One region of the Peribacillus sp. Hz7 genome, then DNA from elsewhere that is predicted to be linked to it. Evidence: riboswitches for the same ligand, from Rfam matches in the RefSeq annotation. Region 1 holds a riboswitch; the other holds the start of a gene.
The links. A riboswitch is a leader RNA that binds a small molecule or an ion and turns the genes downstream of it on or off. The one in region 1 is predicted to bind glycine.

Region 1 (16,122 bases):
AAGCGAAATCGAGCCATTCGAAGTTTACTTGTCGGGGGATATAGTGAGTATTTTCGAGTTCTTGTTCAGTCAAAGGGGCTTATTAACGGGTAAATCAACAGCCCATAAAATAAGATTTATGGGCGATGTATTATTATTTTAGTGAGCGGCACCAGGGGTCATTAAAAAGACCGTATAGTACGTAAATCCAGCGAAGAAAACGGTTAAGTATGCGCCAAACACATACAAATACATCCGTTCAGACAGTTTTAAATAACTTAAAAGCACAAAGAATCCTGTTTGAGCAAAGAAAAGTAAAGAAGTTTGGTACATATCGCCTAAATAGAAGAAAATGGCCATGATTCCTGTCCAAAAGCCACATACTCTAAACATGCGTTCCATTTGTAACCCTCCTCTTTTTTTCCAAACATTGTCATTATAAAACCATTATAGTGTAATTGATGGGGCTATGTAAAGCTGTGTTTGTATCTACTTTGTAATGATTGCTTTATATGTACAGAATGCGTATTCAGAAATAGAGTCTTGAATTTCTACTAGTTCTACTTTATCGAATACAGCTTGGACGATTCCGTTTAGAAAAGCGGCGTGCATTGTGGCAATGGCCTGCCGATTGGTTACAGCAATTTCACTAAATGGACAGTTAGAAATACGTAAAACAATTTCATTTTCTTCTGAATTTAGTTGGAAATTAGGAGAAAATCCTGCAGCGGTTGCGACATTATTGAGCAAATTGACTTTTCCTTGAAAGGATAAATGCTCAAAAGTAATGGCATTTTGAGCTAATTGTTGATTCACGAGTTCTTGACCGAATGTTCTTCCAGTATGGGATAAGGCCTCAATCCCTTGTTCCCCTAACTTACTCATCGATTCGATGGCTATTTTAGCAAGAAGCTGATAATCTCGGCTAGGAAAGTGAAGCTGAATAACTTTATCCGATAATCGATATAGCCTGCTTGGGCGCCCTCCCTTACCAGTTTTTCTTGTCTCAGAAACCAGCATATTTACGTCTTCTAGCTTGGATAGATGGAGTCGGGCTACGTTTGGATGAATGTCAAATGAATCAGCAATTTCTTGTACAGTGACATCATGATGATTTTTAATAATGTATTGGTAGATGTAAAATCGTGTAGGGTCTGCCAGCACATTTGTAATTCGTAATGTTTGTTCCACCTTCTCGCCTCCTAATGTTATTTGTTCCATTATAATACAGAGAGTAAAAAATGGAATGAAGGAAACGAGGATACACTTTTTGTTTAGAAAATGTTCACATTTTACACAGGTTAATAGTGTTTAATTATATACAAAAGCTATAAAATGCTTAAAAGTTAGTAAATTGTGAACAATTGGTGTTTTTTAAAACCGTCATTAGATGGCTTTAAAGTGTAATAGAACAGAACCTATAAGTAATATGAACGAAATGAGGTTATTTAATAAGTGGTATTTACTGGTTGTTTTTGAGTTGTAAATAAGTAACTTTGTTTAACAATAATTTTGATACGCAAACATTGAAAGTATAATCATGACATCGCCAAATAAATAAATTTTTTTTGAAAAAAAGAAGGATTTCCCCCAAAAAGTGTCGAAACTTGGAAACATAGAAAATGAGGAGGTGAATGCTCAGGCATGTCTATTGAAAAAACGGCAGATGATATTTTGAAGCGTGCTATCAGGTTAGCTGCATCAGATATTCATATTTTGCCTCGCAAAGAAGGTCCGCTCGTTCGATTTCGAATCGATAATCGACTCATTCCCCAAGAAACTCTCTCTTTTGAAGAAACAGAACGTCTTATCTCTCATCTAAAATATCTCGCATCAATGGATATCGGTGAAAAAAGAAGACCCCAAAACGGTTCGATTACGCTTCATTTAGAAGATCGAGTGATTGGACTTAGATTATCAACATTACCTACAGCATATGTTGAAAGTTTAGCCATTCGTTTAATTCCCCAGCAAAACATTCTGCCACTTAACCAACTCTCTCTTTTTCCAACCACTACCGAACGATTGATTTCTCTTTTAAAGCACTCACATGGAATGATTATTTTCACAGGTCCGACTGGATCAGGTAAAACGACAACGCTGTACTCCATCCTTCATCATGTGCAGGAATTGTATAACCGCCATGTTATTACTCTTGAAGATCCTATCGAAAATCAATCCGAAAACGTATTGCAAGTTCAAATTAATGAGAAAGCGGGAATTACGTATTCAGTTGGTTTAAAGGCAGCTTTACGTCACGATCCTGATGTGATTATGGTGGGAGAAATTCGTGATTCAGAAACAGCTAAAATAGCCATTAGGGCGGCACTTACCGGCCATTTACTGTTAACAACGATGCATAGCCGCGATGCCACCGGAGCTATTTCACGGCTGTTAGAGTTTGGTGTAAGCTGGTTAGAAATTGAACAAAGTTTAATTGCTGTAACGGCACAGCGTTTAGTCGAATTAAAAAATCGAAGAACAGTAGGCGGTGCTGCAAATAAGCGAGCAAGTGTGTATGAACTTCTTTATGGAAGAGATTTAGTGAAAGTGTTACAAGGGGTAAAAGGAGAGAATATTGAAGCTCGCCATCGAACGTTGAAAGAAGAAATCGGTAAAGCTGTAGCGATGGGCTTTGTTGAGAACAAAGAATTTGAAAGATTGGTATTTATTGATGAGAGGGGGTAAATGGAAGGTAAAGGAGCAAGCTTCATTTTTACTAAAGCTTGGGGAATTGTTGGAACATGGTTATTCTTTAGCACAAGCAATTCGTTTTTTAACGTTTCAGGAGTCGAAAAAAAGACAAGAAGATTTACAGGAAGGAATGGAACAGTTAAAAAATGGTGAGGCCTTACATCAAGTTTTAGCCGAAATGAAATTTCATTCTCAACTTGTAAGTTATATTTATTATGGAGAGCAATATGGTGAGTTATCGCGAGCATTAAAGGAAGGAGGGAAATATTGGACGAAGAGAGCGGAAGACTTGGACAAAATAAAGAAGCTATTCATTTACCCAATTTTTCTACTCTTTTTTATTGGTAATGTGTTTTTTATTTTGCAACGTGTACTTTTACCGAAATTTGAGACGCTTTTTGCTTCGATGCATATTGAACACAATATATTCTTGAACAGTATATTAGCTATCTCGGCTATTCTCCCGAAAATCCCTATCATTTTACTTCTATTGTGTATCCTCATTTATCTACTTAAACGATATTGGTTTAACCAATTATGCCCCCTTACTCAAAGAAGACTTATCTTGCATATCCCGGTTATTGGGATGCTTATTCGCTTATATGAAACCCACTTTTTTGCAAGTCAGTTTAGCGGCTTATTGTCCGGTGGTCTTTCTATTAATGAGAGCATACAGCTATTGGCGCAAAACAGGCAACAGCCTTTTTATAAAAAGCTATGTACCCAAATGCAGCGCGAGTTATTAGAAGGAAAGCAGTTTGAGGCGATTGTTCAGAAGCTTTCTTATTTTGAAAAGAACCTTTATATTGTGATAGCAAACGGTCAAAAGTACGGAAGACTTGATGAAGAATTATTTCATTATAGTCGTTTATTGTTAGAAAGAATTGAAGAGAGAACGAGTATGATTATGCGTATTATTCAGCCTATGTTGTTTTCATTCATCGGTCTGCTTATTGTCTCTATTTATTTAGCTGTATTATTGCCAATGTTTTCATTACTTAATGGCTTATAAGGAGGAGCTTTTGTTGAAAAGATTACGCAATGAAAAAGGATTTACTCTCATCGAGATGCTCATTGTCTTGCTCATTATTTCCGTTTTATTAATCATTACGATACCGAATATTACGAGGCATCAATCGACGGTTCAGACAAAAGGATGTGAAGCATTTGTGAAAATGGTACAGTCTCAGGTACAAGCTTATGAAATTGATCATAATAAATGGCCAGCTGATGTAGCGGAACTAAAAACGGAAGGTTACTTAATACAGACTACATGTCCAAATGGAGGAGCAGTTAGCATTGATAGCGATGGAAAGGTAACAGCTGATGCTAAAGAATAACAGCGGAGGGTATACGTTAACTGAGATTTTGATGGTTTTGTCCATTTTTCTTTTAATTGTTTCATTAAGCATCAATCTATATCCGCCATATATAGAAAGGATGGAAATAAAACAGTTTGTCAAGCAATTTGGAGACGATCTTTTTTACGCTCAGCAATATGCTATAAGCCATGAGCAACAGACAACTGTTTATATGTATAGTGATAATTATAAAGTGTCTTCGTCATCAGGCGATTATACGCTGCAAAGAACACTTCCTTCCCATATTACATTTAAGAATCGGACATTAGGAGAAAGAATTACTTTTAATAGTGTCGGTACAGCCATCACATCAGGGATTATGCATGTTCAATCAAAGCACGAGACATATAAATTAACAGTGTATATTGGTAAAGGGAGATTTAAATTTGAAAAAGTGTGACGGGTATATTTATTTAGATATGCTAGCAGCGTTATCCATGTGTTTATTTATTGTATTTGCGTTATTTCCTATATTCGATCAATTAAAGCTTAATAAGAAAAACATGTTGTTAAGGACAGAAGCGCATTATCTATTATATGAAAAGTTAACTGCATTTGCAGATGGAGAGATTGAGGCTGTGTCTATAGAAATCCAGCGCCAAAATCATCTGTTTACTTTGAACTGGGGAGTACCAAACGGCTTTCCTGAAATGGTGGAGGGTTGCATCCAGTATCAAAACGCCTTTGGTAAGAGAGAAGAGGTGTGTGATGCTACAAAAAAGTAATGGGTTTACGATGGTTGAAATGCTCATATCACTCGTCGTATTCATGATGATTTCTCTTTTTGTTTTACAAATCTTTTTGGTTATGTATCCCAATGGTATAACGAACAAGCAGCTCAACCATAAGGAATGGGAAGTTTTTTCGATACAGTTGCAAAAAGAATTGCGGGAATCGAAGAATCAAACAGTAAAGAATAATAAACTGTATTTGCTCACGAATGGAAGTGTAGCTTCGGTTGAATTGTATCAAAATATCGTACGGCGCCAAGTAGAGGGTTTAGGACATGAAATTTTATTGCAAAATGTCGCTGACTTTCAAGTAAACCAGAAGGGAAACCAAATTAGTGTAAAAGTTACGGATTATAGTGGGAAGCAATATAGTCGCACATTCCATCCATATTTTAAGAAAGAGTTTAACGTAAATGAAGAATGAAAAAGGTTTTGCGTCGCCAATTGTACTTGTTGTTTCGACCTCTTTCATTTTGTTGGCAGGGTATATGATGGAGCAATTTGTTCTGGATAAACGCTTTTATAAAGAAGTGGAAGAAACCTTAATGTCTGATCATTTATTGCGCTTAGCTGTTCGTGATTTGGAAAGAGAATGGGGCGAATTAGAAGAAGTCATAATTGAGCCGGCGATCCTTCTGTATCCAAATGGTGATGTGTATTATGAAGTGGTAAATCAAAATGAGGAAGTTGCTTCAGTTTATTTATACGGATCTACAGTCAATAACAGAAAGGGAGTGGTATTAATTTATTATGATAAGAATGTAGGAAAGGTAACAGAATGGGTGGAAAAATAGTCAATAGGTGTTTTTAGGGATGAATACAATATAGTTAACAGGGTTTATGGGAACGGGAAAATAACGGGCGGTAAACAGTTTGCTAAACAAAGGTAAGTATACGGGCCAAGAAGCTGGAAATCGATTGCTAACATAACGAAGCAGATTGGAGCAAGGATACAGTAGGACGTCTGTTAAATGCCGTATAAAGCCAAGAAAAAATGGGTATGCTTATGAGCAGGTGATGCTTATGTCAACAAATGCTTATATTAAATACTTGACACAACAATTGGTTCAATATTTTAATTTAACAAAAACAGAACGTAAGGAAAATCGTCAACAAAGGAAGGGAGAGCGTACTTCTTCTGTCTCTACTTGGTTTGGCATTGTTCCATTTGCGTTATCGATGTTTTTTAAGAAAATGAAAAAAGGAAAACAGATGTCCTAATTAGGCATCTGTTTTCTTTCGTTATAGATCAATAAATATTCAAGGCAGAGAGGAAGTTGTTTTTCTAGGAAGGCTCAACTTATGATGTTTTATAATCAGATAAATAAAATAACCCTCCATTCACGATTGAAATGTGTATTTTCGGTTCGTATTGAGCTTTTAACGCTTCTTTTTCTGTATAGTAGCTTTCGCTTTTTTCTTCACTTTCGTTGTAAAAATGTTCTAATAAACGGAGGTCATTATTCCATCGCTGCACCGCTTGCTCTGCCCAAGTATGATCATCCTGCTCAAAGTTTTGGCGAATATAACGATCCAATCTGGTTAATCCGCTTTTAGGCATAATGAGCGGAGAGAGTGTGAAAGAATAATCAGGAATTTTAGGTGTTAATTTAATAGAAAAAATGTGATTATGAAATTCATTTACGATTTCCCCGGTAATAAGATTAAGCCCGACGGATTGGAAAATATCTTTTTTGCGGTCACATTGATAAGAGATTTTTACATTCAGATTTAACCAAGGAAATAGAGAAACTTGTTGGCCGTTTGTTTGTTTATCTTCATATAAGCGAATGTAGCTAGCTAGTTTTTTTGTTGATTCAATAATTTGATGAAGACGTGGTGAACCGAAATAAATATGTTCTCCTTTTATATTTTCTGGTACGTTTTGGCTGTCTGTTATAAATGTTAATTGTGAAGGATTAGGGATGCCGCCTGTTTTTTCAAGGTAGTGCCAATAAAAAGGGCGGTTCATTAACTCTTTATCCATTTCAATTGTTAATTGAACAGTTAAATAAGTATTATGATTTTCAAGTATTTCACAATGATTCGCTTCAAAGTATGTGAGTAAAAATTTATGAATGTCCTGCTGCTGCATGAACGTCACCATCTTTCATTTGTTGAGCAAATTGAATGAGGGAAGATAAATTGTCCATTTTAATTTTCATTTCTCCTTCTGATTTGGACTCACCAACGACATCAATTAAATACTCTTCGATATTGTGAATATCTAGTTTTGTTAAAATATCATCTAGTTCACCGATTACTTTTTCGAATAAATGAATTTTTTCATATAAGAGTTTAAGGATATGTTCCTCCACCGTATTTCGAGTTGCAAAATTATAAATCATGACATCCTTTTCTTGTCCGAGTCGATGGATACGTCCGATTCGCTGCTCTAATCTCATTGGATTCCACGGCAAGTCAAAATTAATTAAATGATTACAAAACTGAAGGTTGATACCTTCTCCTCCAGCCTCTGTTGCGATTAAGACTTGCGTTTGTTTTTGAAACAGCTCACGCATCCAATCCTTTTTACCACGTTTAAAGCCGCCGCGAAATGGCACAGAAGAAATGCCATTTTGCTGCAAATACCATTGTAAGTAGAGCTGTGTGGCACGATATTCCGTAAAAATAATGACTTTATCATCGATTTTTTTAATTAACTCCAGCGCTTTTTCAGCTTTGGAATTCTGTTCTGTCTCGTTCACTTTTTGTAAGACGTTGTCAATCATCGCTGTAAAGGCTGCAGATGGATTTTCATACTTCGCTTTCATATTTTTTAATGTATAATATACAGCTTCGCGACTACTGCATGCTTCTCTTTGGAGTGTGAGCGTTGAAAAAGAGGAATGTCCTACTCCATCTGAATGGACTTTAAACTGCGAAACTGCATCATATAGAGCTTGTTCTGTTTTAGAAAAATCAATAATAATCGTTTCAACTTGGCGTTTCGTCCATTCGATTTTCGTATCTGCCCGGCGGTTGCGAATCATCACCGTGTTGACGAGTTCTTTTAGATGCTGATTTTCTTGGATGGTACGTCCTTTTCCTTTATATTTTTCGGCAAATAATTTGGCATTTCCTAAATGTCCTGGTTTTAATAGAGAAACGAGGTGAAAGATTTCTTCCACCTTATTTTGAATAGGTGTTGCTGTTAGCAATAAGCAAAACTTTTTTTTAAGATTTTGGACAAACTCGTAATTTTTTGTTTTATTATTTTTAAGTTTATGTGCTTCATCAATAATGACAAAATCATAATCTTGATTTAAAATCATCTCACTATGCGGCTTCCTTTTAGCGGTATCAATCGAGGACACCACTACATCGCAAGAGTCCCATACATAGCTTTTTCTTTGTGTAACCGCTGGTATATGAAACTTTGTATTTAATTCAAACGCCCATTGAGTGACGAGGGAAGCCGGTACAAGAATTAATACTTTTTTGACAAGGCCGCGAATCATATATTCTTTTAAAATTAAACCGGCTTCAATCGTTTTTCCAAGTCCTACTTCATCTGCTAAAATGGCTTTTCCATTCATTTCTTCCACTACTTGCCTAGCTGCTTCAAGCTGATGAGGTAACGGCTTTAAATAAGGCAAATATTTAGGTGCCTGTAATCCTTCAAAATCAGAAATAACAAGATCTTTAGTGACTTCTATTGCTAATTTATACAGCTCCCAGTTTGCCCAGGGCCCATCCTCATTAATTTTCGTTAAAAAATTATCACTCCATTCTAAATCAGAGGTAATTTCAATTTTCACACGCTCCAACCCCTTTCAAATTGTTCTAAACACGAATGTTTTATTGTGAAATACTCGGAAATGATCAGTTTTTAGAATTTATTTTATAAAAAATGATTGCAGTTATATCTCTCTTAAGGTAGGATGAGAGTATCTTGAAGAAAAGCATAATTTGTTTTTCATAGTATGAGCAGTACGTGACAATTTTATAAGCGAATGAAGGCAAGGGGAGAGACTACGTCATGTAGCGCCGAAGGAGCAAACGAAGCTGTGAATCTCTCAGGCAAAAGAACTCTTGCTGGACGCAACTCTGGAGAGTGTCACAATAGGTGACCACCAAAGGGGAAAGCCTTGTATAAGGTAAACTTTCAGGTTTCAGGACAGAGAAAAGCTATGATAGGCTTTCTCTGTCCTTTTTTATGCCTTTTTTGAGGAATATCTTCGCGTTAACAAGTTTATTGAAGGAGGGAATTCATTGACGAATTTAAAAAGAACACCATTATTTGAAGTGTATCGTGAGAGTGGTGCCAAGACGATTGATTTTGGAGGCTGGGAACTGCCTGTACAATTCTCAGGAATTAAGGAGGAGCATGAAACAGTTCGCACAAAAGTGGGGTTGTTTGATGTTTCGCATATGGGTGAGTTTGAAGTTAAAGGAAATCAGAGTCTTGCTTTCTTACAAAAAATGCTTACGAATGATTTATCCAAGCTGCAAGCAGGTGGAGCAATTTATACAGCGATGTGCTATGAAAATGGCGGTACAGTAGATGATTTAATTGTTTATAAAAGAGCAGAACAGGACTATTTGCTTTGTGTGAATGCCGCAAATATCGATAAAGATTTTGAATGGCTACAATCACACCTTATTGAAGATGTAGAGCTTGTTAATGTTTCTAGTGAATATGCACAACTTGCGTTGCAAGGGCCTCTTGCAGAAACGGTACTTCAAAAGTTGACGAAAGATTCAGATTTGAGTGAAATTGGATTTTTTAAATTCAAGGATGGTGTGAATATTAATGGTGTTCAAGCACTAGTTTCCCGTACTGGTTATACAGGGGAGGATGGGTTTGAAATCTATTGCCGTTCTGAAGAGGGGCCGCAACTATGGCGCAAATTGTTAGAGGCTGGTCAAGAAGAAGGGATTTTACCAATCGGATTAGGTGCGCGCGATACGCTTCGATTTGAAGCGAAGTTGCCATTGTATGGTCAAGAACTTTCCGCTGATATTACACCGATTGAAGGTGGCATTGGCTTTGCGGTTAAAACGGAAAAGAACGCAGACTTTTTAGGGAAAGAAGTACTTGCTTCTCAAAAAGAAAATGGAGCTCCACGCAAGCTAGTTGGATTGGAAATGATTGATCGCGGGATTCCGCGTCATGGCTATAAAGTCTACAGCGGCGAGAAGTTAATTGGAGAAGTTACGACGGGAACTCAATCACCAACTTTGAAGAAAAATGTTGGGTTGGCACTGCTCGAACAAGCATTTACTACTCTGGGCACTGAAGTCGAAGTAGAGATTCGTTCAAAACGCTTAAAAGCTGTTACAACGGCAACACCATTTTATAAACGACCACGAAACTAGAGGGGAAGGTTATTTAAATGAAACATCGCTATTTACCGATGACAGAACAAGATCAAAAAGAAATGCTATCAGCAATCGGGGTTTCTAAAGTTGATGAACTTTTTAGTGATATTCCGGAAAGCGTTCGTTTTCAAGGCGAATATAATATTAAACAAGCGAAATCGGAACCGGCTTTATTGAAGGAATTAACGAAATTAGCAGGAAAAAATGCAGATTTAAAAAGCTATGCATCGTTTTTAGGAGCGGGAGTATATGATCATTACGCACCGATTATTGTCGATCATGTGCTTTCTCGTTCAGAATTTTACACAGCGTACACACCATATCAGCCTGAAATTTCACAAGGAGAGCTGCAAGCAATCTTTGAATTTCAAACAATGATTAGTGAGCTAACAGGTATGGATGTAGCCAATTCTTCGATGTATGATGGCGGGACAGCTTTGGCTGAAGCAGCGATGTTAAGCGCAGGTCAAACACGTCGTAAAAAAATCCTCCTTTCAACAACTGTTCATCCAGAAGCAAGAGATGTGGTAAAAACATATGCAAAAGGACAACATGTTGAAGTAATCGAAATTCCTTACAAAGACGGTGTAACAGATGTAGCGGCGCTTAAGGAATTGATAACAGATGAAGTTGCTGGTGTGATCGTTCAATATCCGAACTTTTTCGGTCGAATTGAACCATTAAAAGAAATAGAAGAAATCGTTCATAGTGTAAAATCGATGTTCATTGTATCCAGCAATCCACTTGCGTTAGGGGCGTTAACTCCTCCAGGTCAATTAGGAGCTGATATTGTGACAGGAGATGCACAGCCATTTGGTATTCCATCTTCGTTCGGTGGACCTCATTGCGGGTATTTTGCTGTTACAAATAAGCTTGTTCGTAAAGTGCCAGGTCGACTTGTCGGTCAAACGGTTGATGAGAATGGTAAGCGCGGATTTGTATTAACACTTCAAGCGCGTGAACAGCATATTCGTCGTGATAAAGCCACGTCTAATATTTGTTCTAACCAAGCCTTAAATGCATTGGCAGCGTCTGTTGCCATGACTGCTCTAGGCAAAAAAGGTGTAAAAGAAATGGCCGTTCAAAATATTCAAAAAGCTCATTATGCGAAACAAGTACTAAAGCAACAAGGGCTTGAAGTGGTCTTTGATGGTCCTTCATTTAATGAGTTTGTGGTGAAGCTGCCTGCTTCTTATCAAGAAACGAACAATCGATTGTTTGAAAAGGGAATTATCGGCGGTTATGACTTAGGAAGCAGCTATCCAGAATTACAGAATCATATGCTTGTCGCTGTAACAGAGCTTAGAACGAAAGAAGAAATTGATGCATTTGCTAATGAATTGGGGGATCATCATGAATAATCAAGACCAATCGTTAATTTTTGAAATCAGTACACCAGGTCGTATTGGTTATAGTTTACCAGAGATGGATGTAACAGAAGTTTCATTAGATGATATTTTACCTGCGGAATATATTCGTGCTGAAGAAGCGGAATTGCCTGAAGTATCAGAACTTGATATTATGCGTCATTATACGGCTCTTTCTAAGCGAAATCATGGTGTAGATTCAGGGTTTTATCCACTAGGTTCTTGTACGATGAAATATAATCCAAAAATTAATGAAAATGTTGCTCGTTTAAATGGATTTGCTCATATTCATCCGTACCAAGAAGCGAAAACGGTTCAAGGGGCTCTAGAGTTGATGTATGACTTGCAAGAGCATTTAATTGAAATTACTGGAATGGATCAAGTCACGTTACAGCCAGCAGCTGGAGCGCATGGTGAATGGACGGGATTAATGATGATTCGTGCTTATCATGAAGCAAATGGAGATACAGGTCGTACAAAAGTTATCGTACCAGACTCAGCTCATGGTACAAACCCAGCTTCTGCAACGGTTGCAGGTCTTGAAACGGTTACGGTGAAATCCAATGAAAACGGCTTAGTTGATTTAGAAGATTTAAAGCGTGTAGTAGGTGCTGATACAGCTGCATTAATGCTGACAAACCCAAATACACTTGGATTATTTGAGGAAAGCATTTTAGACATTGCGAAAATTGTGCATGATGCTGGTGGTAAATTGTATTATGATGGAGCGAACTTAAATGCTGTGTTATCGAAAGCTCGTCCAGGAGACATGGGCTTCGATGTGGTTCATTTAAATCTTCATAAAACATTTACAGGTCCGCATGGAGGCGGTGGCCCTGGCTCAGGTCCAGTTGGTGTAAAAGAGGATTTAATTCCGTTTTTACCTAAGCCGATTGTTACAAAACAAGGGGATCAATATGTATTAGATTATGACCGACCACAAGCTATCGGTCGTGTAAAACCGTACTATGGAAACTTCGGTATTAATGTCCGTGCGTATACGTATATCCGCTCAATGGGTCCAGATGGTCTTAAAGCGGTTACGGAAAATGCCGTTATTAATGCGAATTATATGATGCGTCGCCTGGCTCCTTTCTATGACCTTCCTTACGATCGTCATTGTAAGCATGAGTTCGTGCTCAGCGGTCGTCGTCAAAAGAAACTAGGTGTACGTACGCTGGATATTGCGAAAAGGCTGCTTGATTTCGGCTACCATCCGCCAACTATTTACTTCCCATTAAATGTGGAAGAAGGAATGATGATCGAGCCAACAGAAACGGAATCAAAGGAAACGCTGGATGCTTTTATTGATGCGATGATTCAAATTGCGAAAGAAGCAGAGGAATCACCAGAAATCGTGCAAGAAGCACCGCACACAACGGTAGTTAAACGTTTAGATGAAACACTTGCTGCTCGAAAACCTGTGTTACGTTATCAAAAATAATCATGAAAAAATCCCTGCTTTTATATAAAGTAGGGATTTTTTTATGCATTTTATACAGAATAAGTTTCTTAGCTTTTCTTTTTAATTTTACCGGTCCACATTCTGAACCCGCCTTTTAAATGAAACAGTTCTTTATACCCTTTTTTCTTTAGTAAAAGAGCTGCTCGACCGCTTACAATTTCGCTTTGTGCATATAAATACACAGGCTTGTCCGGTCTAATTTCTACAAGGCGTGTTTTTAGTTGAGTTAGCGGGATATTTCTTGCTCCTAAAATGTGACCATTTTCAAAGTCATTTGGCTCGCGTACATCAATTAGCTGTACTTTACGATATCCTGCAATGAATTCTTCTTGTGTAAGAGGTGTAACAGCTCGTTTTTGGCGAAACCATGTAAATAGGGAATAAGCAACAACAATTACAATGAAGATGAGCAGTGAATATAAAAAATCCAAACGTAAAACTCCTTTCTACCTAAGCAACATACAGACATCTCTTATTATATAGTTGCACCAGTTAATAATCAAAATAAATTTTAACAAAGAACAAAGGCATTTTGCATACACAAAGATTAAGAAATCAAGAGAAAAAAATATTTTTATTTTTTAGTAGAACGAACAGGAGTTTCTACTTTCCTTGAGAGACCTAGGTTGGAAATACATAATGAAATTGCAAGTTTGAAATTTATCGAAATATCTCCAAAAATAATTAAAAATCAATCCTATTCTCCTTTTTTCTACACAAATTAAGCCTTTTGACGTTTGACAAAAATAAAAAAATCAGAAGGGGACACAACATGTAGTATAGAAAATAATTAAGTGTATACTATATGTTGATTAAAAAGAATGCGTATGATAGATTTATATTACTGCTTAATGAAACGGCAATGTATGGGCTACATACACATTTCTACAGCAAGAAGAGGTTTAAGAATTTGTACGAATAAGGAGAGGACAATATGTCGGTTGTTTTAAATTCCACTTCAAAGGTTAATGTCGAAAGGTTGAATAAGGATATTTCTTTATTTGCTCCCGTTCACCCGATTACACCTGATATGAAGATGACACATAAAGGGGTTTCACGCCTTGTGATGATTGATCGCTACTCATTTAAGGACACAGAGAAAGTGACATTAACTGAGGGCGATTTCGTTGTGTTAACGATTAAAGAAGATCCTAAATTCCCTGCACGAGGCTTAGGATTTATCGTAAGCATTGACTGGGAGGCGAAAAAGGCCCGAGTGTTAGTGGAAGAAGAATTCCGCGGTGTGTTAGATAAACCAGAGGAAGTGGAAACAGGCATCGTTAACCGACCGTTAGATGTCATTGAGAAACCACTTGAAATTTTCTATGAGCAAATTGCGAAGCGTAATGCTACAGGCTTAGCTTCTGTTGAAGAAACAGAGGAAAAGAGACAAGAGTGGTTTGAGAAATTTTATCGTGAATTGAAAGAGTTAAATTTTGTTCCTGCAGGACGTGTATTATATGGAGCGGGAGCGGATACAGATGTCACATACTTTAACTGTTACGTAATGCCATTTGTACCGGATTCTCGTGAAGGAATTTCTGAGCACCGTAAGCAAGTGATGGAAATCATGAGCCGCGGCGGTGGTGTTGGAACAAATGGTTCTACACTTCGTCCACGAAACACGCTTGCAAAAGGTGTAAATGGGAAATCATCAGGTTCTGTGTCATGGTTAGATGACATTGCGAAATTGACGCATTTAGTAGAACAAGGTGGTAGTCGCCGCGGTGCACAGATGATCATGCTTTCGGACTGGCATCCAGATATCATTGAATTCATTATTTCAAAAATGCAAAACCCACGCATTCTTCGTTATTTAGTGGAAAACACAAAGGACGAAACGATTAAAAAATATGCGTTAGATAAATTGAAATTTACACCGCTAACAGAACAAGAAGAAGCGATGTACCAAGGAATTGTGAATTATAAACAAATTCCTGGTTTAGGCGGTTTTAACGAGAAAATCATTAAAGAAGCAGAAACGAAATTGCGCACAGGCGGCAATTACAGCGTTCATAATTCTGAGTTCTTAACAGGGGCTAATATTTCCGTTTGTTTAACGAAGGAATTTATGGCAGCTGTTGAAAACGATGATTTCTACGATCTTCGCTTCCCAGACGTGGAAAGCTATGATGCGGATGAAATGGCTCACTACAACGCAGAATGGCATAATGTCGGCGATGTACGCGAGTGGCAAAAGTCAGGCCATAAAGTACGTGTATATCGTAAAATTCGCGCTAAAGAGCTTTGGAACTTAATTAATATTTGTGCAACATATTCAGCAGAACCAGGGATTTTCTTTATTGATAATGCGAATGAAATGACAAATGCTAAAGCGTATGGGCAGCAAGTTGTTGCTACAAATCCGTGTGGGGAACAACCACTAGCACCATTCTCCGTTTGTAACTTAGCAGCGGTTAACCTTGCTGAAATGGCAGATAAAGATACAAAAACAGTGAATTTTGAAAAGCTGAAACGTACTGTTGAAGTCGGCGTTAGAATGCAAGATAACGTCATTAATGCCACACCTTATTTCCTTGATGAAAATAAAAAGCAAGCACTTGGTGAAAGACGTGTTGGCTTAGGTGTTATGGGACTTCATGACTTACTTATTTATTGTGAAACAGAGTATGGTTCTGAAGAAGGTAATGTATTAGTTGATAAAGTGTTTGAAACAATTGCAACGACTGCTTACCGTGCTTCTGTAGAGCTTGCTAAAGAAAAAGGAAGCTTCCCATTCCTTGTTGGTGAAACAGAAGAGGAAACGATGGAATTACGTAAGCGATTCACTCAAACTGGCTTCATGAAGAAGATGCCAGAAGATATTCGCGAAAGCATTGTTGAATCAGGTATTCGTAATTCGCATCTATTGACAGTTGCTCCTACGGGTAAATAATATTGCCCCCGATGCAAGTAATTGCATCGTGCAAATCGGGCTATATGCGGGAAACTCTGAGTATCCTTTTGTACCTGTACCTTGCCAGTACGTAAAGGTAAAAATCAAAAGGTGCAGACAATCCGCAGGGAAGTCGTGGCTGACCCCTCAACGACTACATGCCTGACAACCGAAATGAAAATCATCCAAGTAAATTCAAACATTCGGTTGATGATATAGTCTGACCCATATGGCGACATATGGAGCGGGTACTGATAATCCCGCCCTCCTAAAAATAGGAGAGTAACAAAAGTGAGTACAGGAA
Region 2 (16,122 bases), on a different contig from region 1:
TTCTTATTAATCCTTGCTACCGCACATGAGCTGTGGATAAAAACGGATGAATAGTAACTTGTACATTTTGAGATTGCTGACGTGGAGGTGACTTAGGCTCAATAAATATTGTTGAGTAGTAGGACTCCACAATGGTAACAAAGTAGACTAAAAATAATATTTTTTTCAGTCAATGATCCAAAATAACTTCTTTTCTCCTTCTTGCAAGTAAATTCGGTGAATCATCACCATAATTGCAATACTATCATATATAAATCTTACACTATTAATATCGTTTAGTAAAGCTGCCCTCACTATTATCCCCAGCTAATTTTTATCATAAAATAGGAATAATCTAGTTGTATTAGCTATTAGAAAGTTCTTGGGAAGTACAGAAATAATAGAATTGTTTTCTTGTCATTATTATTTTATTAACAGATTGTCCAATCTTTTTCAATATACCAGAATAGTATATAGTATCACTAAAACTAAGAAGGGATAATTATGAAGGTTTTAAATAGTTTCTTTAAAATAGGAGTTGTTTCTAATCTTGTTGTATTTCTTGCGATGATGCTTCTCCCTGCTTTCATTATTACAGATCAATTGGATGTTTTTGAAAGAATCATTTTCTATATTTTTAAAAAATAAGTTTAACATGCCTGTCCCTCACACCGCTTTACATCGTTAAACAATCGGGGGACAGGCATACTAGCCTCATGTTTCCTTTAATCTCCGACTCTTTCGCCATTAATATAATAAGCAGGCTCAGAGAAAGGAATAAACACGACCTCTACCTCATCAACACCTGTTGACATGATATATTTAGTAACAGATTGGGCGACGCGATCGCGAGTTTCTTGACCGCGTTCAAACCATTTTACTTCAATAAGCGGGAAAGCCGGAATTTCTTCCCCGTCAAATACAAACGTGGAATGAGGCACTTCGAACGTAAAGTTATCTGTCCCGCACTCACAAATTTCTGCAAGCTCCCCTACTAATGGCTTGCTGATTCTTTTCATCTCTTCAATCGATACTCCTCGAATCACTAAGTGTGGCAATTGTATTCCCTCCATTATGTATCACATCATTTGTTAGCTTTCTACTAGAAATTTTATATCAAGTCTCTTGATAAACAAAGTCTTTCCTTCTTTTCCATGTTGCAGATGTAAACCACAGGGATTGGTTAAGTAGAACTCTATTAACCAATCCCTGTTCTATCCGTTTTATTGATATCGCAGCAATCCCTGTTTAACTTTGACATCCGTTCATTCCATTTGTTTCACCTAAAAGAGTAGTTCAAATAAAACTATTTCTAAACTTTATTATTCAATCTTTAAAGTAATTTTCCCAAAATTAACGCCATTTTCCATATAAATCAGTGCTTCTATCGCTTCTTTAAGAGGATAACATTTATCAACATATGGAGAAATTTTATGTTCTTCAAAAAATTGGAGCATCTCTTTAAAATCTTCTGGGCTTCCCATTGTAGACCCTTTTATATCCAATTGTTTAAAAAATATTCGTGGCAGAAGTAGTTCTTTAACCGCTCCGCTTGTAGCACCGAAATTAACGATACGTCCACCTGGTTTACATAAATTAATTAAATGATTGAAGTTTTCTCCACCAACGCTATCGATGATGAGATCAGCACCATCCATTAACTTTTTCATTTCTTTTACCCAGTTTTCCGAGCGATAATTCACCCCGCCTTTTGCCCCAAGCTGCTTTGCTCTTTCAAGTTTCTCATCGCTGCTAGATGTAACAAATACATTCGCCCCATGTGCTACAGCAATCTGTAGGGCAAGCAGAGCCACACCACTTCCAATTCCAGGAATAAGGACGTTTTCTCCCTTTTTAAGGTTGCCCCTGTACATAAGGGAACGAAAAGCTGTTACACCTGCTAATGGTAAGGCAGCCGCTTCTTCCCAAGAAAGATATGTTGGTTTTGTAAAAACATTCTCTGCTGGAACAACTACATATTCAGCATATGTACCATCGGATGGCATTCCTAATATACGGTGATCTGGTCCATGGAAAGCTCGGCTTTCTCCCCAATTCAAAGCAGGGTTAATAACAACAGCACTTCCTACTTTAATTTCAGAAACCTGGTCTCCAACAGCAACGACCTCACCTGCTCCATCTGCTCCTAAAATAGATGGCAGTTCCATCCCTGGATACTGTCCATAAGTAATCCATAGGTCTCTTCGATTTAACGATGCATATTTAAGTTTTACTAAAACTTCATTTGCTTTTGGCGTCGGAACTTCCACATCTTCATATCTTAATTGAGTAGGTCCGCCTAATTCTCGCAAAACAATGGCTTTCATCTATTTTCCCCCTAAAAGTATGGATTGAACGAGCGCTCACTCGAATCTAATGTTAAAATATACCTTATTTTCAGTATATTGTAACATCCAAACTATTACAAACGATTTAACTCATACTGAATACACAAAAGAACGTCATTTAACAGACTTAGTTAAGGTGCCTGTCCCCCAGCTGTTTAGGTTGATTGCTTATTATAAATAACCTCACTCTATGTTCCGAATTCACCTACTAAATTCGCTGTTGCAGAAACAGACCCTATAGTTGAATACGCTTCTATAAAGTATAATTAGACAATATCAATATGCTAGTAGAAATAGGGGGATCATTATGCCATTATCCAATATACATTTATACACTTGGAAGTCCTTTTCCACATCACCGCCGCCACCGTTTACTCCAGCTGTTAAATCAGCACTGAATAAGCTTATATTAAAAACAGATTAAGAATCTGCGAAATATAAGCTGTTTCGCAGATTCGAAGGAGTAGACGATGAAATCTAACATTCAGTTCCTATTATCAATGATCATCTTTGGTACGATTGGCGTATTTGTAAGATACATTGATTTATCTTCGAGTGAAATAGCTTTATTACGTGGTTTAATTGGCAGTTTCTTTTTAATGACAGTCATGTTCATGATGAAGAAAAAATTTTCATGGGCATTGGTTAAAGCAAATGCTTTGATTTTATTACTTTCGAGTATTGCATTAGGTGGAAATTGGATTTTCCTTTTCCAAGCGTACAAGCATACAACCATTTCTAATGCAGCACTAAGTTATTATTTTGCACCTGTCTTTGTCCTGATCCTTTCGCCGTTGGTACTTAAGGAAAAATTATCTGCAAAGAAAATAATCTGCATTGGTATAGCCATGCTAGGTATGTTGTTGATTGTTGGTAATAGTGGTGTAAGTACATCTGGATTAGGTCATTTACTTGGCATTGGCTATGGATTAATGGCAGCTATATTCTACGCTTCATTAATGCTATTCAACAAGTTCATCATAAACATGGACGGGCTCGGAATTACATTCATTCAGCTTGGAACTTCGACCTTGCTTCTCATGCCATATGTATTCTTTACTGAAGGATTTGGCATTTTGGAAGTATCAAGTTCTTCCATTCCATTTATTTTAATCTTAGGGATTGTACACACAGGTATTGGATTCTTGTTATTCTTCTCAGGTATGCAGAAATTAAAAGGGCAGAGCATCGCTGCATTAAGTTATACAGACCCCATCACATCATTAGTGATTTCTGCTATTATCTTGCAAGAACAAATGACAGTTGTTCAAATGCTTGGTGGTGCATTGCTGTTAGGCTCAACATTCGTTAGCGAAAATCAATCGATGAAATTTTCAAAGCGATTAAAGATAAAATCAGCTAAATAATGTACAAAACAGCGGGAAGCATTCGTTTCCCGCTGTTTCGTATGTTAGAGTATTTTTATTTTTCTTGATAATCTATTAGCTGGTTTAGCTCAATAAGCTCTCTACTTCAACCATTCATTAAAAACCGCATACTTTATTTTAATTTGAGAAAAATATAAGAAAATAAAATTAGGGGGTAACCGTAACAATGAAAAAAATATTTGCAATATGTCTACTATCTCTTTTATTTATCTCCTCAACAACTCTAGAGACAGAAGCTTTAACGTTTGATAAATTACCGGCCGAACAAACAACGAAACAATGGTCAGTTAAATTAGACAAAGCTAAACTAGGTGGTACAGGGCTAGTAAAATCAAAGGAAGGAAACTTCCATAGGTATTCTTTAAAGGTTGATAACATTGGTGAAGACGTGTTATCTGCAGAAATCCATCTGTTTAGAAACCAACCGAATTCTAAAACAAAATATGCACTATTTGGCTGCCCTGATCAAACTGATTGTAATAAAAACCACTTTGAACAATCAGTTTCTTTAGCAGAACAATTGAATGAGAAAATCCCCTATCAATTTCACAGTTTTCTTTTAGCTGAAGAAGCGTCTGAATTAGAAGTAGAAATTGTTTGGACTCAAAAAGGAAGTGAAGGCAGGCCATTAAAAGAAAGATTTATATTCACTTCTAAATAATACACAGGTGCCTGTCCCTCACCGCTTTACAACATTAAACGATTGAGGGACAGGCACCTGCCTATTTGTTTTTAATCAGTATAATATTCCAATCTCGTGCTGCTTACTTCACAATTATCACAAATATAAAGTTGGATAATATAATCCTCTTCAAATACTTCTTCTTCGATATAAATGTTTGTTGAGTCACAACCATAACATTTTTTACTCATACTAAACACTCCTTATTTCTACTAGTTGTATTCATTATTCCAACAATAAGCTAAAAATAAACAACAAGCCGTAGAACTTCTCACCTTGTTCGCTACATTCTCCAACAAATAAAAAAAGAAGTTCTTTTTTTCATCAGAACCTCTAATTAGCATTATAAAAATACAATAAATAAACTTTTAATATATTTTACATATATTGTTAATTTAACACTATTCCCCTTTACCTATCCTGCTCCGTTTAAGTACAAATCTTCACAATTCGTATGCTATAATTTGGAGGGTAAAATAAAAATAGAGGTGACCATTCTTGGCAATACATGTTGTACTATATCAACCAGAAATTCCGACTAATACTGCAAATATTGCACTTACTTGTGCTGCAACGGATACAGCCTTACACTTAATCCGACCTCTTGGCTTTTCAACAGATGAAAAAATGATCAAACAAGCAGGTTTAGATTTCTGGCAGCTTGTAAACATAACGTATTATGAATCATTGGATGACTTTTTCTCAAAAAATCAAGGTGAGTTTTACTATATTGAAACGTTTGGTGAAAAAACACATTCAGCCTTTGATTTCAGTGATGTATCAAAGGAACATTATTTTATGTTTGGAAAAGAAACAACCGGTTTACCAAAAGATTTACTAGAAAAAAATGAAGATCACTTTTTAAGAATACCAATGAGTAATCATGTTCGTTCACTGAACCTTTCGAATACAGCTGCTATATTAGTATATGAGGCCCTGCGCCAGCAAGGATATCCCCATTTAAAATAAACAAAATCTTCCGTCTCGGAAGATTTTGTTTACCAATAAGTTCATTAAGAACTACGTTTCTTCGCCATAAAATTACTTCTGCACGATCTGAATAAGGTTGCCGCATGTATCATCGAAGACAGCTATTGTGACTTCGCCCATTTTTGTCGGTTCCATAGTAAACGTTACGCCTTTTTCCATTAATCGTTCGTACTCTTTACGAATATCTGCAACGCCAAACATTGTTGCTGGGATGCCCTCGGCGAATATCTTCTTTTGATACTCCTTTGCGGCAGGATGGGCATTCGGTTCGAGTAAAAGCTCGGTACCGTCTTGATCATCTGGAGAAACAAGCGTTATCCACCTAAATTCTCCAGCAGGAACGTCCTCCTTTTTTACAAACCCTAGTTTTTCTGAATAAAACTCCAGTGCCTTTTCTTGATCTTGTACAAATATACTGGTAACAACGATTCTCATACTGTCTTTTCCTCCTTTGATAGTTGTGACACATGGTACTGTGCTAACAATCTGGCTGCAAGTAAAACAACCCGCTAGTTCAATTTATAAGTACCTTTTATGTTTTTTATTTTTAACACATTTCTTAATGAATAGCGAATCACCATCATTTATTCCTTAATTAAATATTTCTCTATATCTTCTTGTTCATGAACCTTCTTTAAATCTCCTGCTTCAAAGAAAATACGATAAATATGCCCTTTTTCTTGCTCTTCTGCTCTCTCTTTATAATCAATAATGAGGCCAATATTATCGATACCTTGCTTTTTTAGTTCTTGGATTAAGGTATATGTTTCATGGATTCCTCTTTTCTTCGTTTCTTCACTCCAATAGTCCTGCAATCGAAGTACCAGATCAAGTTCAGAATTCACCTTTTTGTAATCAGGAATATTATCGCTCTTAATTTGTAATTCATCAGCAATTCCATAAATGAACATGTAATCATAAGATTCAATTGGAAGACTTTTAAAAGAACGTTTAATAATAGGATAACTTTCTTTTTTTAATTGGCTTGTCCATAATTCTTCTACATAATAGTCCAAATATTCACCATTACCTGCTTTATCACTATTAAATGTAAATTCTTCTTGATCTCTATGTACTTTAAACGCGGCCCCATAACTTCCATCTTTATAGTTATAATATTTATCTACTACTTCTACATTAATGTTGTACTTGTTTTCGACATGCTTTTCTAATTCTTGAGATACCGCAACCTTTTTCCATGGTACACCATTAAATGAAACGTATACAAAGCCTCCAAACACAATCATCGCAGCTGATACGATACCTAAAGTTACTTTTGTTGATTTTTTCATTTTGTCTCCTATACATTCAAAATACTTAAAATGATAACTTTAAATCAGAAAAATCTACTTTAACAGAGTTATAACTTATAAGTATCATACAGAATTTAACTTGTATGTATTATTTTATCACATTATTCTCCTCCGTTATTCTTAAGTACAATTTTTCACGAACTCTTCAATACAAATGAGGATTGTCCTAATTTAAAGTCTGAGAAACAAATAGTATATATCCGCCCTCGTATATTAATGAATCTTCTCCATAAAAAAATCATATCCATTTTTTAAAATAAGCAAAGAGGTTACAAGAATAAAAATAATTCGCACATAAGTAGCTCCACGTCCTAATGCGAATTTCGCTCCAGCAAAAGCGCCCATAATCATCGATAAACCCATAATTATTCCATATGAGTAATTAACTGTACCAAGAAATAAAAACATAATAAGTGCTGCGAAATTACTTATGAAATTAAGTAGCTTGGCATTTCCTGAAGCTTGTATAAAATCAAAACCCATTATGATAAAGACAAATATAATAAATGATCCTGTACCAGGCCCTAAAAAACCGTCATAAAAACCAATGGCAATTAACACACTGATAAAAAGAGCTTTGCTTTTCTTTGTCATTACACGTCGTTTTTCAATGCTTCCCCAATCTTTTTTTATAATTGTGTAAATCAGAACAACTACCAGCATGATGAAAATAAGAGGCTTGAGTAAATCAGGTGAAATATAGTGTACTGTAACCGCCCCAAGCATTGATCCCATAAAAACAAGCGGTACAATCGGCCTTAATAATTTGAAATCAATTTTTCCAGCACGTAAAAATGTCAGCATACTCGTTAAATTTCCTAATGTAGATGCAAGTTTATTCGTGGCGATTGCTGTGGCTGGTGGTAGGCCAACAAACAATAATACTGGTAACGTAATCAACCCACCACCACCAACAATTGAATTTAAAAAAGCTCCTAAAAAACCAAAAATAAATAAAATAATGACTAATGAAATATCCAAATCTCCAAACATAAAACGGCCCCTTTTTAGTTACTACTAAAATAGTAACTAAAAAATCAGTTTTTTACAATTAGGAAAATTAAAGATTCGTTAAGTTAAAATAAAATCCTTCTTGAATTAAACTGCATCCTTTAGCTAAATAAGAAAAAGGCGTTTCCAGTTATTTCAGAAACGCTCCCGATTATTGAAGGTCATGGCTGCTAAAGATGGCTTGCACTTATTGAACTCTAGCCATCTGTTAGCTTAATAAGAGTCACCATAACAATCGTTATAGACATTTATTCTTTTTTCATTTTTTCTTGCGTTTCCTGTTTGGTTAGAATTTTGTAGTCCGTGATGAATTTTGAATTTGGAAGATAATGAATGACAAACCATCTATCAGAATGTGATTCTAGAACACTTGTCGGCAACTTCAATTCTTTATTTTGAACTTTAACATGTAAATAACTTCCCGCCTTATATGGACTTCTATATTCAAATTCCGTAGGTCCCCTTCAACAACTCTATGATTATTTGTTGAATAAGCAGGAATGTCTAACCAATGAGGGTTCATAAACAATAACACTATCGTAGTGATTGAATAAAGAATACGCTCTACTAATGCAAGGTCTTTTTTAAAGAGCATGACAGCACAAGAAAAAGCAAGGATTAGTGAACTTATAGAGATAATCCAAAACATTTCCTTAAACGGAAATTTTTCTTGTAACATGGTTGCCCCAGCTCCCACAGCTAACGAAACGTACCAAATACGTTTAATTAGTTTTCTAAGAGGACTTGACGATTTTTCTCGTTTAGCAGACTGTTCTTTATCAATATCGTCCATCATTTTAAATCCTTTCAAATTTTTCTTTTTATACGTTTCCCGAATCAATGATGTTTCAATTCATTTGTTGCCAAATTAATAATAATTAATAAAATAATCTTTTCCTCAATTCACACACAAATGAAGAAATGCAGAAGAAAACAGCCAATCGGTTTGATAATCGTTTCTGGACATAACGGACAAAAAAGCACATAAAAACAAACAATGGATTCCTTACGACTGTAAGAAAAAGCCCAAACCCTTGCTACAAAAGGATTTGAGCTTTGTTTAGACGATGACCTGTGAGGGACTTGAACCCCCGATCCCCACCCGCTGTATAACTTTAGATTGTTTTATCTTTTCTACTGAAATAAGGACCGCACCAGCCTGTTTCATGGGTTCTCACATAAGTCCAGCTGAATTCCTTATCTACTACATACACATCTTCTTCATTTAGGAAATCATCTGCATTTAAAGATGAAGCCTTTTCAAGAATTAACGCATCATTAGAATGCTGATAAAAAACATAACAAGATTGTTTTGATTCTTTGTTAAATGCTAGATCAGCTTGTTCCTCTTTCAAGCACTTCTTTTTTTCCCAGCTAAATACATGCCATAGGTAGCCACAGCAGCCATCTTCATCATAAAGGTAAATAGAATTTTTTTCTTTGTCACTAAGATGATTGGCAAAGTTATCTTCCCATTGTTTTCTTAGATACGTTCCCCACTTAGGTATTTCAGTTACCTTTACTTTTTTCTTCTCAAGCAGAGAGACTAAATCCATCACATATTCCAAAACGACACCTACTCTACATAATACTCATGTCTCATTCGTATCTCTGTTAAAAAATATACTAAAACCTTACACGTTGAGTCTCCTATGTAATTCCTTTAAGCTATACAAACTCAAATCCCTAACATCCCTATTTTTACTTTGAGAAAGTTCATTGAAAACCTCTAATAAATAATCATCCTTTATGATTCCCTTATTCTCCCCTTCAGCACAACAGGATAAGAAAAGCAATAAATAAAAATGGACTTTTGGTTTTTCGTATTGTCTCATTTTTTCAACCATATAACGAATTAACTCGTTATTCGTTGAGAGAATTTTTGTGAAAAAACGGTCAATTTCTCCTGGCTTTCCCTTTTGTATTACATTATCAATCTTTGCATAGTAATCTTTTATTTCCTCCTCAGAAAGCTCTGAATCATAAGGGTCTAATTCCTCTTCCTCTATGTAATCAACAAGTCCGCCTATAAATTCCTGAAAATCATTTGCTAATTTTATCTCTTGATTTTGCTCTACATCGATGAAAATAACCGAAGGATTTTTCCTCTTTCTATAATCCAAACAAATAAACATCGGTGGGTCTGCCGATATAATCAGTAATTTTTTACTGCGTATTCCCCATTCTTTTCGCAAATACATACTATCTAGTAGTCCTGGATTTTCCCCGATTCCATATAAATAATCGACATGCACAGAATTATTAGCCCAACTATTCGGAGTAGTAGTCGGGAAATACTTCTTTTTTACATAGAACCCATTCCTTTTCCTCATCAAGTGTATATATGATTCTGGCAAATCCACATTTAATTCCTTCTGAATATTTTCTACTATCTCTGAATCGACTTCACCTTTGAAATACTCATCCAATTCTTCTTCCCATAATTCTTCTACATTCATTCTCTAATACTCCCATAAAACAGAAAATACTGCCTTTTTAATCAATTTTATCATCGTTCACAATAATAGATGCAAGATAAAAAATGAAACAAGGCATCAATCCCAAAATTGTCAGTGAACGTCTCGGTCATGCAAATGTCGGCATTACGTTAGATATCTACTCCCATACTGATTTGGATATGCAAATAGAAACGGTGAGCAAATTAAAGAAAATGCTAGGTTAAAAGTAAAGGAATTCTGTTTATAAGTCAAAACAAGAAAATGACGTGTAGAATGGTACACGTCATTTTCTTATTTCCCGTACATCTTATTCAACTATATCGCCCGATTGCTGAAGATCAATTCTATTTCTTCAATTGTACTAATTAATTCTGTATTAATTGATTACGGTCATCTGTTTGTGGAGGTTCCTCCATCCAACCGTGTTTAATCATAATATTGGCTCCATCTTCGGCATATAACGAGATTTCTGGAATTAAAGATGCATATTTTAATCCTAAATCTCTTCTTGGACTTGCCGCCAATGATATTCCAAAGTTTCCAATTCCTGCAGCAGTCATTGCTGAGACATGATACATCATTAATTTATCTGAAAAAATATTTGTTGTTGTATCTAAAACAGCCGAATCCCAACCCATAGGGGCTGATAAATCCTCCTTTATTAAAAACTTGCTAAATGTATCTACATATTTTTTGGAAAGCTGTTTTCCTCTTGAGAAAAATTGTTTCACTTCATCATTTTGAGCAGTTTGGGCAAATCCTGTTATTAAAACTTTCCCCACAGAATTTGTTTCAATATTAAAAAATAAATGGGAGATTTCAACTGAAGTAAGGGACCTCCTTTTCCCGAAAAATCCAGCTAAAAAGTGTTGTTTTTCTACGAAATCCACTTTGTCGGGGGTAGATATATAAGGAGGTCTTACATAGGTCCCTTGTTTTAACATTAAATCACGTGTTTTGTCCTGCAATTCAACCCCTTTATTTAATACACGCTTATGAAAAGTAACCACATCTGGCCGTGTTGCCAATCTTAATGACAAACTACTAGTTGACATTGCAAGAGTAGACATGTGCCGTAAATACATTAAGAAAAATGTATCGGAAAAAAGTCTTGGAGCTTGTAAATTTACATCTTGTTCTGTAAACCCGATAGGTATCGGAAAATCTTCTCTTTGAAACAGTTCCTGCATAATGGAAATATTCTCTTTGGCTGTATCCAGCGTCCATTCAACAATAGGACGTACTTCTTCATCTTCTACTTTTTTTAAGAAATAACTGTTCACACAAACAGCCAATGTATCGTTTATGTATTGGGTCCATAAACTAGACATTTCCGCAGCAGTTAAACGAATATTTGTTTTATCTTCCATTAGAACAACCTCCTATGTAATGGAATACATCATGGAATAATATCCCCTCAAACGGTTAAAAATATAACGGAACAATCTAGTTATATTTATCGAATAGAAAAAAGGTCTTAGCTGATACCTCTAGATAGCCCTCCCTTCTTGTAGCCATTAACAAGCCTTAAGGGGGCCCTTTCGGTGCCCCCCTTAAACAGATACTTATCACAATTCAAGCCCATTCGTTAAACTAAAAAACGCTCCCTCATTTTTTCTAGGTAGATAATTTTATATTTTTTTCCTTTTTTCGACGATTTGAATACAGAGTAAGTAATAGAATAAACCAAATTGGTGTTAACAACAGGGCCGGTCGTGTTTCTTCAGCAACCAGCATAATGATGAGAATCATGGCAAACAACGTTAGGACAGCGTAATTAATAAATGGTGTGAATGGTGCTTTAAATTTGGATCTTGCCTGTAATTGCGGACGTGTTTTCTTGTACCTCAAATGGCAAATGAGAATGACACCCCAAACCCAAATAAAACAAATCGCACTAATGGTTGTCACGATTCCAAAAGCTTGTTCCGGTATAAGTTTGCTCAAAAGAGCTCCCACTAATAAGACAAGCACAGATATCCATAACGCACTACTTGGTACATGATTCTTATTCAGTTTTGCAAAATGCAATGGCGCTTGGTCATTTTTGCTTAAATTAAACAGGATTCGGCTTGTTGAAAACATCCCGCTGTTACAGGCAGAAGCAGCTGAAGTTAATACGACAAAATTAATAATTCCTGCGGCAATTGGAATCCCTACTAGACTAAACGTTTTTACAAAAGGACTTTCTGCTGCATTTAGTTCTGTCCATGGGTTAACACACAATAGGATAACAATTGCGCCAACGTAGAAAAATAGGATTCTTAAAGGAATTTTATTAATCGCCGATGGGATATTTTTTTCTGGATTGGATGTTTCCGCTGCCGATACACCTACTAATTCCACACCCACATAGGCAAAGACCACCATCTGGAATGAAAGTAAGAAGCCTGATATTCCGTTTGGAAAAATCCCTCCATGTTCCCAAAGATTTTGAATCGTAACCGTTCCTGCATCTGTCTTGAATCCTATCACCAGCAAAATAATCCCAATGCCTATTAATGCGAGAATCGTGATGACCTTTATTAATGCAAACCAAAACTCCAATTCTCCAAAAAGCTTTACGGTTAATAGATTGAGTCCTAATAAAATGATCAAGCAGATAATGGCAGGTATCCATTGCGGGATATCAAACCAATATTGTACATATACCCCAACAGCAATCACATCAGCCATAGCTGTCATAATCCAACAAAACCAATATGTCCATCCGGTTACAAACGCTGCCCGAGGTCCAAGATAGTCTTCGGCAATGTCTGTAAACGATTGATAACCTGCTTTAGACAGCAAAAGTTCTCCTAGCGCCCTCATCACAAAAAAAATAGCAAGACCTACGATTAAATAGGCAAAGATGATGGACGGACCTGCTAGTTGTATCGCTTTGCCGGATCCTAAGAATAACCCAGTACCAATAGTGCCTCCAATCGCGATAAGTTGAACATGCCGATTTGATAAACCCCTCTTTAATTCATGTTGTGCCATAATGGCGCCTCCTTAATAAAAGCTTACATATGAAACGAGAGCAATAAAAAAAGAGATTGGATGTCCTCCAATCTCTAAGATATAAGAATAATAAATAAGTACTTGTTATGCTAAAACGCTCAGCACAACAAATACATATTCAATACTCTTCTGTCCTTTTGCCTGAGATTGTGAACCCTTCGGCGCCGTGGAATTCCCACGGTCTCTCCAGAAGCTGCTCCTGCTATAGTGTGATCCATAGCAATCATAGCTTGCTTATTATTTAAAAATATTATTTCTGAATATTTTCCATTTTAGTAGTAGATTAATATTTTGTCAATATAGTGGATAGGGCATATCTCTCATCATCTTTGATTTCATTTAGGGTACAGTTCGAAAGAATTCATCTGTAAATTCTATAATTAGCGTGTACACAATAAGGCTTATCGCAATAAGTTTACAATTAAAGCAAAAATTCTTTGCTCTAAATATTCTTTGCTGAACATTGAAATAATGCTTAAAGGGATGCCAATGCAAAAGAAGCTGATACATTAAGCACCAGCTTCAGTTTCTATGTATTCAGTTCCACGTTTACTTGTTTTTACTATGTATTGATCCTTCATTTCAAACATATTAATCCCTTCTGTATAATATCAAAAAGAAGTGCTTCAACAGCACCCCTTCAGTAATTCAGTAAATCATCAACATCAACTGGTTTACCAGCATTGAACCTATCATTAAAAACCATTCCAAGAAATCTTATTCTTTGACCATTGTCCAGTTTCATCAGTATCCTATTCCATTCTGCAAAACCATCTTCAGCACTTTTAAGTTCACCTTCATCATGTAGTGCATTAGCAAGTTCTTCATCTTTCAAACGGTGTTTTGGATTATCTTTAATTTTAATGGTCATATCCCTAAAAATAAGGGTATTACCTTTTTCAGCGTATGCAATATAGTTTGGTGCAATTCTCATTGCTTCTTTAAATGTTGGTGCTTCTAAAATCTTATCAGGTTTATCAAATGTGCATATTAAATACTCACCACTTGGATGTACGTATATGTATCTTTTTTCTTTCATGGTTCACATCACCCTTCCTAATTTACCTATATACGATCAAGCGTAAAACTTCTTTTGTTCAAACGTTCTTTGTTTCAAATGTTGTTACAGCGATGAACCAAAGATATTCGTCAAACGTTAACAAATGTAGTCATTTTTAGTCAATTATTGTATATGATACCATATAATCTAACAGAAATAATTGTTTTTATTGGCTGTAGAAGGTAGGGTGAAAGCTAGTTGAAGGATAGGGTGAAGAGGTGCTCGGGAAGTTGGAAAACAAAAGGAAGAATGTAATTTCAGTACGTTTGAATGATGCTTCACTTGCTAGAATTGAAAACAGCTAATAAACTGAACAAAACCTTGAATTGATGTGCAGAGAAACGCAATACAAGCAAATTATCTTTTACTTTGTGGGTACTGCATCAACTCATTTCTTTACAGAAGCTTTTACAACAAAAAAAGAAGCACCTACCAGTGCAACTAATCACCAGTAAGTGCTTTTTATTTTTGAAGATTAATATTCAATTTTTTTTTTATTTGGAAAGTACCAGCAAACACTGAATACTTTTCCTTACTAATAGGTACTTCGTTAAGCCCTGAAGTAAGACAAAGTGAGGAAAATTTATGAGGTAAAATTATTTTTCTGAAATTTGTTAGCTGGATATTTGAAAAAGGGCTTCTGTAAAATCATATATAGGGGTGGTTGTTCAGAATGATATATATTATGTATTGGTTATAGCAAGATATTGAAAATAAGAAGTCTATACAGCAGAAAAGCAGAAACTAAGTTAATTCTTAATTTCTGCTTCTTCGTCTGATATTGCCTGTAATTCTATACTGTTTACGAGAATAACATTATTATTATTTTTCTCATTTACCTTATTTATTTCCCAATAACCTGATTCATATCTATGTACGACCTTATAACATTCATTCTGATACATAACAATTTCCATATAAACCTCCGTATAATCAACTAAATTATAACATAAACAAGAAATCGCACTACATTAGTATAACATAAATAAGAGATATCACCACATTAGTATAGCACAAATAAGAATTTTCGACTATATCACTATATAACTTTCGTGAAAACAACAGCCAAAAAATTACTAGGAAACAACTGCTATTATTTTCTTTAAAACCTGAACCATCCTTCACACGTTCAAGCCCTGTAAAAGTGCCGGTAAAATGCTGAAGGTGGAAATTTGTGCTTATATATTCTGATAGCTAACCTCACAAAACTATATACCCCGCCCCCCATACATACCCTTCCAACAAATCACAACAAAACTTGAATATTAATATTCAACAGTATAGTGTAAAGCAAATTACATTGACGCCTTTCCCTTTCCACGTGCAAGGTTCATTCTATGGGTATTTTTATCAATTCCCACCAGTATCAAACCTGTACATTTACCAGTATCTGTTCACTTGATTGCAACATCTTAACAGCACCATAAACTGCACTTTTTGATACGCTTCTTTCTTATAACTTTTGAAACTTAAAAGCATAAAAAAAGACCGTCTATTGACGGTCCTGTTCTTGTATTAAAGCACCTCGTAGTTCAACAAGGAATTGAATCAAACAAAGGTTATGTTCAAGTATATACACGATTAATATATAATACAGTGTAAGAATTTTTACCATATCATAATTGGAAAGGTGATGATAAATTGGAAAACTTTTATCTGTTTATCCTTATGTGTATTTTTTTTATCATTTTACCCGGTCCCGATACTGCAATTGCTACAAAAAATACTGTCACCGTTGGGAAAGTCGGGGGGCTTAAAACAGTTTTAGGTATTTGTTGTGCCCTTCTTATCCATACTTCTGCTGCTGTATTAGGACTTTCAGCCATCATTGTGAAATCAGCATTATTATTTTCTATCTTCAAATATGTAGGTGCTGTTTACTTACTATA

Region 2: another riboswitch for glycine. It lies ahead of ACE199_RS00070 (amino acid permease); the one in region 1 lies ahead of gcvT (glycine cleavage system aminomethyltransferase GcvT).

The regions. Positions count from the first base shown of each region.
Region 1 is NZ_JBHHJV010000002.1:452,350-468,471, reverse strand. Features, by position in the region: gene ACE199_RS05895 (class I SAM-dependent methyltransferase) at 1-93, shown strand, start outside; gene ACE199_RS05890 (DUF2626 domain-containing protein) at 139-381, opposite strand; gene ACE199_RS05885 (helix-turn-helix transcriptional regulator) at 469-1,170, opposite strand; gene comGA (competence type IV pilus ATPase ComGA) at 1,624-2,667, shown strand; gene comGB (competence type IV pilus assembly protein ComGB) at 2,633-3,685, shown strand; gene comGC (competence type IV pilus major pilin ComGC) at 3,699-4,013, shown strand; gene comGD (competence type IV pilus minor pilin ComGD) at 4,000-4,434, shown strand; gene ACE199_RS05860 (hypothetical protein) at 4,421-4,759, shown strand; gene comGF (competence type IV pilus minor pilin ComGF) at 4,743-5,189, shown strand; gene comGG (competence type IV pilus minor pilin ComGG) at 5,179-5,559, shown strand; gene ACE199_RS05845 (YqzE family protein) at 5,789-5,986, shown strand; gene ACE199_RS05840 (YqhG family protein) at 6,066-6,860, opposite strand; gene ACE199_RS05835 (DEAD/DEAH box helicase) at 6,838-8,526, opposite strand; glycine riboswitch at 8,722-8,810, shown strand; glycine riboswitch at 8,814-8,891, shown strand; gene gcvT (glycine cleavage system aminomethyltransferase GcvT) at 8,981-10,087, shown strand; gene gcvPA (aminomethyl-transferring glycine dehydrogenase subunit GcvPA) at 10,105-11,451, shown strand; gene gcvPB (aminomethyl-transferring glycine dehydrogenase subunit GcvPB) at 11,444-12,901, shown strand; gene ACE199_RS05815 (rhodanese-like domain-containing protein) at 12,970-13,353, opposite strand; partial or broken gene ACE199_RS05810 (vitamin B12-dependent ribonucleotide reductase) at 13,857-15,812, shown strand; partial or broken gene ACE199_RS05805 (hypothetical protein) at 16,113-16,122, shown strand, end outside.
Region 2 is NZ_JBHHJV010000001.1:9,450-25,571, reverse strand. Features, by position in the region: gene ACE199_RS00140 (hypothetical protein) at 484-627, shown strand; gene ACE199_RS00135 (DUF1904 family protein) at 705-1,037, opposite strand; gene ACE199_RS00130 (quinone oxidoreductase family protein) at 1,302-2,306, opposite strand; gene ACE199_RS00125 (DMT family transporter) at 2,798-3,694, shown strand; gene ACE199_RS00120 (hypothetical protein) at 3,882-4,376, shown strand; gene trmL (tRNA (uridine(34)/cytosine(34)/5-carboxymethylaminomethyluridine(34)-2'-O)-methyltransferase TrmL) at 4,896-5,366, shown strand; gene ACE199_RS00110 (VOC family protein) at 5,439-5,822, opposite strand; gene ACE199_RS00105 (YfjL-like protein) at 5,972-6,679, opposite strand; gene ACE199_RS00100 (TSUP family transporter) at 6,914-7,693, opposite strand; gene ACE199_RS00095 (hypothetical protein) at 8,094-8,504, opposite strand; gene ACE199_RS00090 (DUF4275 family protein) at 8,827-9,267, opposite strand; gene ACE199_RS00085 (SMI1/KNR4 family protein) at 9,346-10,170, opposite strand; gene ACE199_RS00080 (hypothetical protein) at 10,254-10,394, shown strand; gene ACE199_RS00075 (DUF3231 family protein) at 10,536-11,540, opposite strand; gene ACE199_RS00070 (amino acid permease) at 11,788-13,152, opposite strand; glycine riboswitch at 13,293-13,373, opposite strand; gene ACE199_RS00065 (hypothetical protein) at 13,814-14,212, opposite strand; gene ACE199_RS00060 (hypothetical protein) at 14,983-15,150, opposite strand; gene ACE199_RS00055 (LysE family translocator) at 15,902-16,122, shown strand, end outside.